Regions from separate parts of the Pseudorhodoferax sp. genome, predicted to be linked through region 3. Evidence: predicted binding sites of a transcription regulator. Region 3 holds the regulator's gene; each other region holds the start of a gene.
What was found. The regulator sigma-54, encoded in region 3, starts transcription at its own class of promoters, with help from an activator protein. The targets are predictions, from matches to a motif close to TGGCANGNAANCTGCTTT.
Positions count from the first base shown of each region.

Region 1: the regulator sigma-54 is predicted to act here: its motif matches at 1,142-1,159, upstream of QM782_RS06935 (TorF family putative porin).
Region 2: the regulator sigma-54 is predicted to act here: its motif matches at 740-757, upstream of QM782_RS13065 (PEP-CTERM sorting domain-containing protein).
Region 4: the regulator sigma-54 is predicted to act here: its motif matches at 1,136-1,153, upstream of QM782_RS00240 (PEP-CTERM sorting domain-containing protein).

Region 1 is NZ_JASGJZ010000001.1:1,480,790-1,482,985, reverse strand. Features, by position in the region: gene QM782_RS06940 (YifB family Mg chelatase-like AAA ATPase) at 1-990, opposite strand, end outside; gene QM782_RS06935 (TorF family putative porin) at 1,198-1,935, shown strand; gene glnK (P-II family nitrogen regulator) at 1,960-2,196, shown strand, end outside.
Region 2 is NZ_JASGJZ010000001.1:2,756,463-2,758,658, reverse strand. Features, by position in the region: partial or broken gene QM782_RS13070 (IS256 family transposase) at 1-269, opposite strand, end outside; gene QM782_RS13065 (PEP-CTERM sorting domain-containing protein) at 814-1,542, shown strand; gene QM782_RS13060 (hypothetical protein) at 1,764-1,946, shown strand; gene nhaR (transcriptional activator NhaR) at 1,955-2,196, opposite strand, start outside.
Region 3 is NZ_JASGJZ010000001.1:1,600,547-1,602,742, reverse strand. Features, by position in the region: gene QM782_RS07485 (THUMP domain-containing class I SAM-dependent RNA methyltransferase) at 1-210, opposite strand, end outside; gene QM782_RS07480 (RNA polymerase factor sigma-54) at 213-1,793, opposite strand; gene lptB (LPS export ABC transporter ATP-binding protein) at 1,807-2,196, opposite strand, start outside.
Region 4 is NZ_JASGJZ010000001.1:48,122-50,317, reverse strand. Features, by position in the region: gene QM782_RS00245 (hypothetical protein) at 1-211, shown strand, start outside; gene QM782_RS00240 (PEP-CTERM sorting domain-containing protein) at 335-1,084, opposite strand; gene smc (chromosome segregation protein SMC) at 1,496-2,196, shown strand, end outside.

The DNA.
Region 1 (2,196 bases), 120 kb from region 3:
GCCCGTCTCCAGCGGCTCGCGCAGGGCTTCCAGCGCCGCGCGCGGAAACTCCACGAACTCGTCCAGGAACAGCACGCCGTGGTGCGCCAGCGAGATCTCGCCGGGCCGCGGTGGCGAGCCGCCGCCGACCAGCGCCACCGCGCTGGCCGTGTGGTGCGGGCTGCGCGTGGGCCGCCGCATCCACTGGGCGGGCGTGAAGCTGCCGGCCAGGCTGGCGATGGCGGCGCTCTGCAGCGCCTCGTCGGGCTGCATCGGCGGCAGCAGGCCGGCGAAGCGGTGCGCCAGCATGGACTTGCCGCAGCCCGGCGCGCCCATCAGCAGCAGGCTGTGGCCGCCGGCGGCGGCGATCTCCAGCGCGCGCTTGGCGGCGGCCTGCCCCTTCACGTCGGCCAGGTCGGCATGCGCGGCCGCCGGTGCCGGCGGCTGCGGCGCCAGCCGGGCCCAGCCTTCGTCGGCGGGCGCGGGCGCCCCGTCCGGCTGCAGGGCGGCCACCACGTCCAGCAGGTGGCGGGCGCGCACCACGTCCATGCCCGGTACCAGCGCGGCCTCCTCGGCGCTGCCGGGCGGCAGCACCAGCGTGGTCCGCACGCCCTGCTGCCGCAGCGCCAGGCTGACGGCCAGCGCGCCGTGCACCGGGCGCAGTTCGCCGGACAGCGACAGCTCACCCGCGAACTCGTGCCCGGCCAGCCGGGCCGGGTCGACCTGGCCGCTGGCGGCCAGGATGCCCAGCGCGATCGGCAGGTCGAAGCGGCCGGAATCCTTGGGCAGGTCGGCCGGCGCCAGGTTGACCGTGATGCGCTTGTTGTGCGGGAAAGCCAGCCCCGCGTTCAGGATGGCCGAGCGCACCCGCTCGCGCGCCTCCTTCACCTCCACCTGAGCCAGCCCCACGAGCGTGAAGCTGGGCAGGCCGTTGGCCAGATGCACCTCGACCGTGACGGCGGCGGCCTCCAGCCCCAGCAGGGCACGGCTTTGCACCAAAGACAGGCTCATCGTTGCGTTCCTCCCTATTCGGGTGCGCTTCGGGCCGGCTTGGGGATTGCACAGGCCTGGTGCACCAAACGCGTGCCCCGGACCCTTGTATCCGCTTGTTACGCGCGCCGTCGAGCGTATCCAAATCGGCGCGCGCTGGCCCGGTACTGCTTGGCACGCTCCATGCAATAGGTGGGCAGTACGCGATTTCACATCGGAGAAGCACCCATGAACGTGAGCATTTCGAAGAGCCTGGCCGCTGCCGGCCTGGCGTTGTCGGGCGTGGCATTCGCCCAGAGCGCCACGCCGGCCCCGGACTACACCCTGAGCTACAACGCCGGCGTCGTGACCGACTACCGCTACCGCGGCCTGACGCAGTCGCGCCAGCAGGCCGCGCTGCAGGGCGGCATCGACTTCGCGCATTCCAGCGGCTTCTACCTGGGCGCCTGGGCCTCGACGATCAAGTGGGTCAAGGACGGCGGCGGCAACGCGCCGCTGGAAACCGACTTCTACGGCGGCTACAAGGGCACGGCCGGCGACATCGGCTACGACGTGGGCATCCTGCGCTACCAGTACTTCAACCACGACCTGGAATCCAGCCCCAACACCACCGAGCTGTACGGCGCCGTGACCTACAGCCTGTTCACGCTGAAGTACTCGCACGCGATCAGCGACCTGTTCGGCTTCGACAACAGCAAGAACAGCTGGTACCTGGACCTGTCCGCCGCGTTCGACCTGGGCAACGGCTGGTCGCTGACGCCGCACATCGGCTACCAGAAGGTCAAGGTCGATGGCGACTACTCGTACTACGACTACTCGCTGACGCTGGGCAAGGACCTGGGCAACGGCTGGTCGGCTTCGGCCGCGCTGGTCGGCACCGACGCCAACCGGGCCAACTACCGCACCGTCAACGACAAGTTCGCGGGCAAGACCATGGTCGTGGTCGGCCTGAAGTATGCGTTTTGATTTTCTGTTTCTGAGGAGCCAGCCATGAAACTCGTCACGGCGGTCATCAAGCCGTTCAAACTGGACGAAGTGCGCGAAGCCCTGTCGGGCATCGGCGTGCAGGGCATCACGGTGACCGAGGTCAAGGGCTTCGGGCGCCAGAAGGGCCACACCGAGCTGTACCGCGGCGCGGAGTACGTGGTCGACTTCCTGCCCAAGGTCAAGATCGAGGCCGCGGTCGCCGACGACCTGGTCGAGCGCGTGATCGAAGCCATCGAGACC
Region 2 (2,196 bases), 1.2 Mb from region 3:
TCCAGGAACCCGGGGAAGTAGCTGCCCTGGCGCAACCTGGGGATCTTCAGCTCGACAGAGCCGGCGCGGGTGTCCCAGGTGCGTTCGCGGTAGCCGTTGCGGCTGTTGAGCCGCTCGGCGGGGTTCTTCTCGTCGTAGGCGGCGCCGCAGCGGCCTTCAACGTCCAGCTCCATCAGGCGTTGGGCCATGAACTGCACCATCTGGCGCAACACGTCGATATCGGCTCCCTTCTCGGCAAGCTCGGTCAATGCCATAGTGGCGGTGGTCATCGTGATTTCCTTCAAGGACAAGGTTGGTGGGTCGCACCTCAACCTTAATCCGGACTTCACGATGGCCACCCCATAAGGAGCGGCTGCCGCGCGGCAGGCTGCTACGGGTTACGCCCTACGGGCTCCACCCTGCGCGGCCTGCCGCGCGATCAAGACTTACACCACTTCCGGGGACATCAATGCCCTTCCTCCGCCCTTCTCCATCTCGGCCTCCTCCGCGGGCGAGAAAAGCGCCGAAATTCAGGATGAACCTCGGTGTCCCGCCGGTCGTCCTCGTTCACGGTGACGCGCACCTACCAACCCCCATCGCTTCCTGATCTGCAAGGCCACAACCGCAGCGTTTGGTGGACCTCGCCGACCGTGAAATAAGTTCTATCGAGATGTCACTATTTATTACATATGGATTCTCCCATTCAAAGGGATTGATGAAATTCCTTTGAATATCAATGTGTTATGACGACATTCCCCGCTGGCACGGATGCTGCTTATGAAGTCTCGCAAGGGCGAATTTGCCCTCCCCCCAAACTTCCCAAGGAGCCTTGACATGCAATTTCTGAACAAAGTACTCGCCGGTGCAACCCTTGCCGCAGCCATGGCCGCAACCGCCCAGGCCGGCGTGGTGTCGGTCGGCGGCGTGACGTGGAATACCGATGACGTGATCGATTTCAGCGGCACCACCGACACGGTCCGCCAGCTGATCGGCGCGGACGGTTCGCTGTCCGGCTCGGGCCTGATCACCAAGATCAACGGCAGCGGCAGCTTCTGCACCGCCTGCACCACCCTGAGCTTCACGTTCGGCGGCTACGAGCAGCTGACGGGCTCGCTGCCTGCCCCGGGCTCGTCGGGCACGAGCAACCTGACCTACTCCGACGGCTGGGTCAAGGTCTATGCCAACTACGCTGACGGCAGCAGCGCCCTGTGGCTGGACATGGTGGCCCACGCCATCGGTGATTTCAACGGCACCACCTTGATGGGCAGCATCACGACGGTGCTCGGCTCGGTGTCCGGAATGAACGGCCTGGGCTGGCTCGACGTGGTCGGCGGCCTGGCCGCCGATTACTTCGATACCAATGCCATGGCGGATGGCTCGGACTTCACGTTCAGCACCACCTTCACCAGCTACTACCCCGATTTCACCAACGCCGTGGGCTCGGGTACCTTCACCAGCCGCTCGGACGTCCCCACCGCCGATGTCCCCGAGCCGGCTTCGATCGCGCTGATGGGCCTGGGCCTGCTGGGCTTGGCCGCTCGCCACCGCAAGCAGGCTCAGTAAGCACCGTCCAGCCAGGAGCCGCTCGTCCCTCGGGCGCTCCTCCCCTCGCAGCAGCCCGGCAGGTGCAACCCGCCGGGCTGCTTTTCTGGGGGGCAGCGCAGAATGCGCGGCCTCCGCCCCCCAAGGGCGAGTTGGATTCCGACCTGAGGCACCACGGATCGCCTCACAGCCGCTCCCTCGCTCCCGTTAGCCTGCGGTCTTCGTCCCACTGGAGACCGACCATGCCACGCGGCGACAAATCCTCCTACACCAGCAAGCAGAAACGCCGGGCCGAGCACATCGCGCAAGGCTACGAACAGCGCGGCGTCGCGCGTAGCGAAGCCGAACGCCGCGCCTGGGCGACCGTGAACAAGGAATCCGGCGGCGGCAAGCAAAGCGGTTCCGGTCGCCGCCGCGCGGCCTGACGTCCCGGTCAGGCGTGGAACAGCTTGGCCCGCGCGGCCTGGGTGATCGCCGCGACGCCGGGATGGCTGATGCGGCGCTCGACCGAAATGGCGAAGAACTCCTCGAACAGATCCTCGACACGCCCGAGCACGTGCACCCGGTATTGCGCGGCGATCTGCGCCTCCAGCACCGACGGCGCCATGAACACGCCGCGGCCCTCGCGACCGAAGGCGTTCATCAATGCGGTGTCGTCGAATTCGCCGATGATGC
Region 3 (2,196 bases):
GTGGCGGTAGCCGCCGTGCGCCAGCTCGATCAGCACGCGCTGGGCCAGCCGGCTGTACAGGTTCAGCCGCATGGCGTCGCGCCACGGCGCCGACAGCCGCACGCCGGCGCGGCGCGCCTGCACCGGGCAGCCGGCGATGCGTGCGGCCTCGTCGGCCAGCAGGGCCTCGACGCCGGCGGCGCAGGGCAGGAACAGGCGCAGGTGCTGCACGGCTAGAGCGCCTTGCGCAGGTTGGTCGGCGCGATGCGCAGCGCCTCGCGGTACTTGGCCACGGTGCGGCGCGCGCACTCGATGCCCTGTTCCTTCAGCATCTCCGAGAGCTGGCTGTCCGACAGCGGCTTCTTCGGGTCCTCGGCCGAGACGAACTGCTTGATCAGCGCCCGCACCGCCGTGCTGGAGGCATTGCCGCCGGTCTCGGTGCCCAGCGAGGAGCCGAAGAAGTACTTCAGCTCGAAGGTGCCGAACGGCGTGGCCATGTACTTGGCCGTGGTCACGCGGCTGATGGTGGACTCGTGCAGGCCCAGCTCGTCGGCGATCTCGCGCAGCACCAGCGGGCGCATGGCCAGCGCGCCGTGCGTGAAGAAGTTCTTCTGGCGCTCGACGATGGCGTTGGACACGCGCAGGATGGTGTCGAAGCGCTGCTGGATGTTCTTGATGAACCAGCGCGCCTCCTGCAGCCGCTGCTGCAGCGCGGCGGTGTCGGAGGCGTCCCGGCCGCCGCCGCGGTGCTGCTTGAGCGCGTTGGCGTAGATGTCGTGCACGCGCAGGCGCGGCATCACGTCGGGGTTGAGTTGGACCTTGAAGCGCGCCTGGGCGCCGCGCCCGACCTTGGTGACGATCACGTCCGGCACGATGACGTTGCGCTCGACGTCGACGAACTTGCGGCCCGGCTTGGGCTCCAGCCGCGTGATCAGCGCCAGCGCGGCCTTGACGCCGGCCTCGCTGTCGTCGCACAGGTGGGCCAGGCGCTTGAGGTCGCGCCGTGCCAGCAGCTCCATGCTCTGGCGGCACACGCGCAGCGCGGTGCCGCGCAGCGCGGGGTCGACCTCGTCCTCCGGCAGCACCCGGATCTGCAGCGCCAGGCATTCGCCCAGGTCGCGCGCGCCGACGCCGGCCGGCTCCAGGTTCTGCAGCAGGCGCAGCGCGACGGTGAAGCGGTGCAGCAGCTCCTCGCGCGCCTCCGGGTCCTCGGGGGCGAAGCCGGCGGCCAGCTCCTCCAGGCTGTCTTCGAGGTAGCCGTCCTCGTTCAGCGACTCGATCAGGAAGCGCAGCGCCGCCGTGTCCTCCGCGGACAGCCGCAGCGCCAGCGCCTGGCGGTGCAGGAAGTCCTGCAGCGACTCCTGGCTGCGCGCCAGCTCGGTGGCGTCGGCCTCGCCCTCCTCGCCCTGGCCGTTGCCGCGGGCCGGCGCGTCGCCGCCCCATTCGCTGTCGTCCGGCGCCAGGTCGTGCGTGCCGTCGCCGTCCCAATCGTGCTCGTCGGCCTGGCCGGTCAGCGGCGATTCGGCCTCGCCACGGGTGTCGGCCAGGCCCTCGCTGGCGTAATCCAGCCCGCTCTGGGCCGCCACCTCGGCCTCGCGGTCGTCGTCGCGCACCGGTGCGTCGGACTGCGCCAGGCCGAAATCCTCGCCCGCATGGTCGTCCATGGCCTGTTCGAGGAACGGGTTCTCGTCGAGCATCTGCTCGACCTCCTGGGACAGCTCCAGCGTGGACAGCTGCAGCAGCCGGATGGATTGCTGCAGCTGCGGCGTGAGCGCCAGGTGCTGCGAGACGCGCAGGGACAGGCTTTGCTTCATGGCGCGGCCCCGGCTACATCCTGAAGTGCTCGCCGAGGTAGACCCGGCGCACTTCCGCGTTGTCGACGATCTCGGCCGGCGTGCCCTTGGCCAGCACCCGGCCCTCGCTGATGATGTAGGCGTGGTCGCAGATGCCCAGCGTCTCGCGCACGTTGTGGTCGGTGATCAGCACGCCGATGCCGCGGCCCTTCAGGAAGCTGACGATGCGCTGGATCTCGATCACGGCGATCGGGTCGATGCCGGCGAAGGGCTCGTCCAGCAGGATGAAGCGCGGCTGCGTGGCCAGCGCGCGGGCGATCTCCACGCGCCGCCGCTCGCCGCCGGACAGCGCCAGCGCCGAGGCCTCGCGCAGGTGGTCCACCCGCAGGTCCTGCAGCAGCGCGGTCAGGCGCTGCTCGATCTC
Region 4 (2,196 bases), 1.6 Mb from region 3:
CGGCGTGCTGCCGGCCTTCCTCGTGCACGGCGACGCGCGGTTGCAGCCGGTGCTGCCCGCACAGGTTAGCTTCGTGCGCGCCTTCTGGATGTCGATGTTGTCGCCGGAGAGCCGCGGCCTGCACCGCATCCAGGCGATCTGGGTGGCATTGCGGGGCATGGCGGCGGACGCGGGTCTGTTGGTGCCGGTCGAAGGAGGGCGATCCATGTGACCTCTGCCCCATAGGGCATGGTGCGGCTCGTTCTTTGGGCGCCCCACACGTTGCAGCGTCCGGCGCGATACGCCTGGACGAAAAAAAACCCGCCGAAGCGGGTTTTTTGCAGCACGAAGTGGATTACTTCTTGCTTTGGCGACGGCGCAGGGCGCCAACGCCCAGCATGCCCACACCCATCAGGGCCAGAACGCCCGGCTCGGGGACGGGAGCTGCGCTGTCGCCGAACAGGTTGGCCGTGCCAGACATGTCGGTCACGTCGCTGTTGCCACCCTGATGGGGGAACGACAGCGATGCGGTGAACCGGAAGTCGTGGTCGACGCCTTGATAGGTTTGGCTGTCCGTATTGAAGTACGTTGCTGCCAGACCACCGACGACATCCAGGTAACCCAGGCCCGACAGCGTGCCACCCACGTTGCTACCCAGGAAGTTCGCGGTGTTCGCCAGGTCAAGCCACAGTTCGCCGTTGCCGGTATTCGCCCAGGTCAGGCTGTTGTAGTCGGCAGCGTTCGTGATTTCCGCAGCCCCGACGTAGAACCGCACGGAACCACCGTTGTAGGTGATGGTGTCACCCACGCCAGGCACGACGCTCTGGCCCACGGGCATGAAGCCGCTGAACTGGAACGTCACTTCGCAGTTGGCGGCGGCGCAGAAGTCGGTCCTGCCATTGATTGCCGTCAGGACGCCGAAGCCCGTCAGTTCGCCCGTCTGGGCGTTGATGAACTGGCGCATGTTGACGGTTTGCCCGGAGAAATCCGTCGGCGCATCCGGATTCCAGGTGACGCCGCCAACCGTAACGGGGGCTGCATACGAAGCGCTCAGGCCGAGGCCCAGTGCGGTGCCGGCCAGCAGGCTTTTGAAAGAAATCTTCATCACTACTCCTTGTCTAAAAACCATGGAGCCCTTGCCCCACGCCCAACCACATAAGCAGATCGCGTGCCAGCCGTCGAAAGCTCGGTAACTATTTGATCTTCATTGGAAAAAATCCGGCTCCCCAATCGTTCGTTTTTTGTGTGTAAAGAATGGCGACAGCGTGCAATGCGCGGGTTCGTCCGTCCGCGGCGGGTTGCCGGCATGCATGGCTCCCTGGTCGCAGGAGCGACAGGGAAGGACGAGGACTCGATACATGCCTGTCGCGGATGCCATTTCGGTGGCGACCGAATCGTTGCAGGAACCGCGCGTTCCACGGCGTGCGCACAGCCCCTCGCTAGAATCCCGCGCCGGGATGCCGCGTGCCTGCATGCCCGCTCGCCCTTCCTCTTTCGTGATCTCGACAGGTCGTCCTTGCGCCTCACCTCCATCAAGCTGGCCGGCTTCAAGTCCTTCGTCGAGCCCACGAATTTCATGCTACCGGGGCAACTGGTCGGCGTCGTGGGGCCGAACGGCTGCGGCAAGTCGAACATCATGGATGCCGTGCGCTGGGTGCTGGGCGAGAGCAAGGCCAGCGAGTTGCGCGGCGAGTCCATGCAGGACGTGATCTTCAACGGCACGACCGCGCGCAAGCCGGCCAGCCGCGCCAGCGTGGAGCTGGTGTTCGACAACGCCGACCACCGCGCCGGCGGGCAGTGGAACCAGTTCGCCGAGATCGCCGTCAAGCGGGTGCTGACGCGCGACGGCACCAGCAGCTACTACATCAACAACCAGCCGGTGCGCCGCCGCGACGTGCAGGACGTGTTCCTGGGCACCGGCCTGGGCCCGCGCGCCTACGCCATCATCGGCCAGGGCACGATCAGCCGCATCATCGAATCCAAGCCCGAGGAACTGCGGCTGTTCCTGGAAGAGGCGGCCGGCGTGTCCAAATACAAGGAGCGCCGGCGCGAGACCGAGAACCGCCTGTCCGACACGCGCGAGAACCTGACCCGCGTGGAAGACATCCTGCGCGAGCTGAATGCCAACCTGGAGAAGCTGGAGAAGCAGGCCGAGGTCGCGCAGCGCTACCACGGGCTGCAGGCCAGCGCCACGTTGAAGCAGCACCAGCTGTGGTT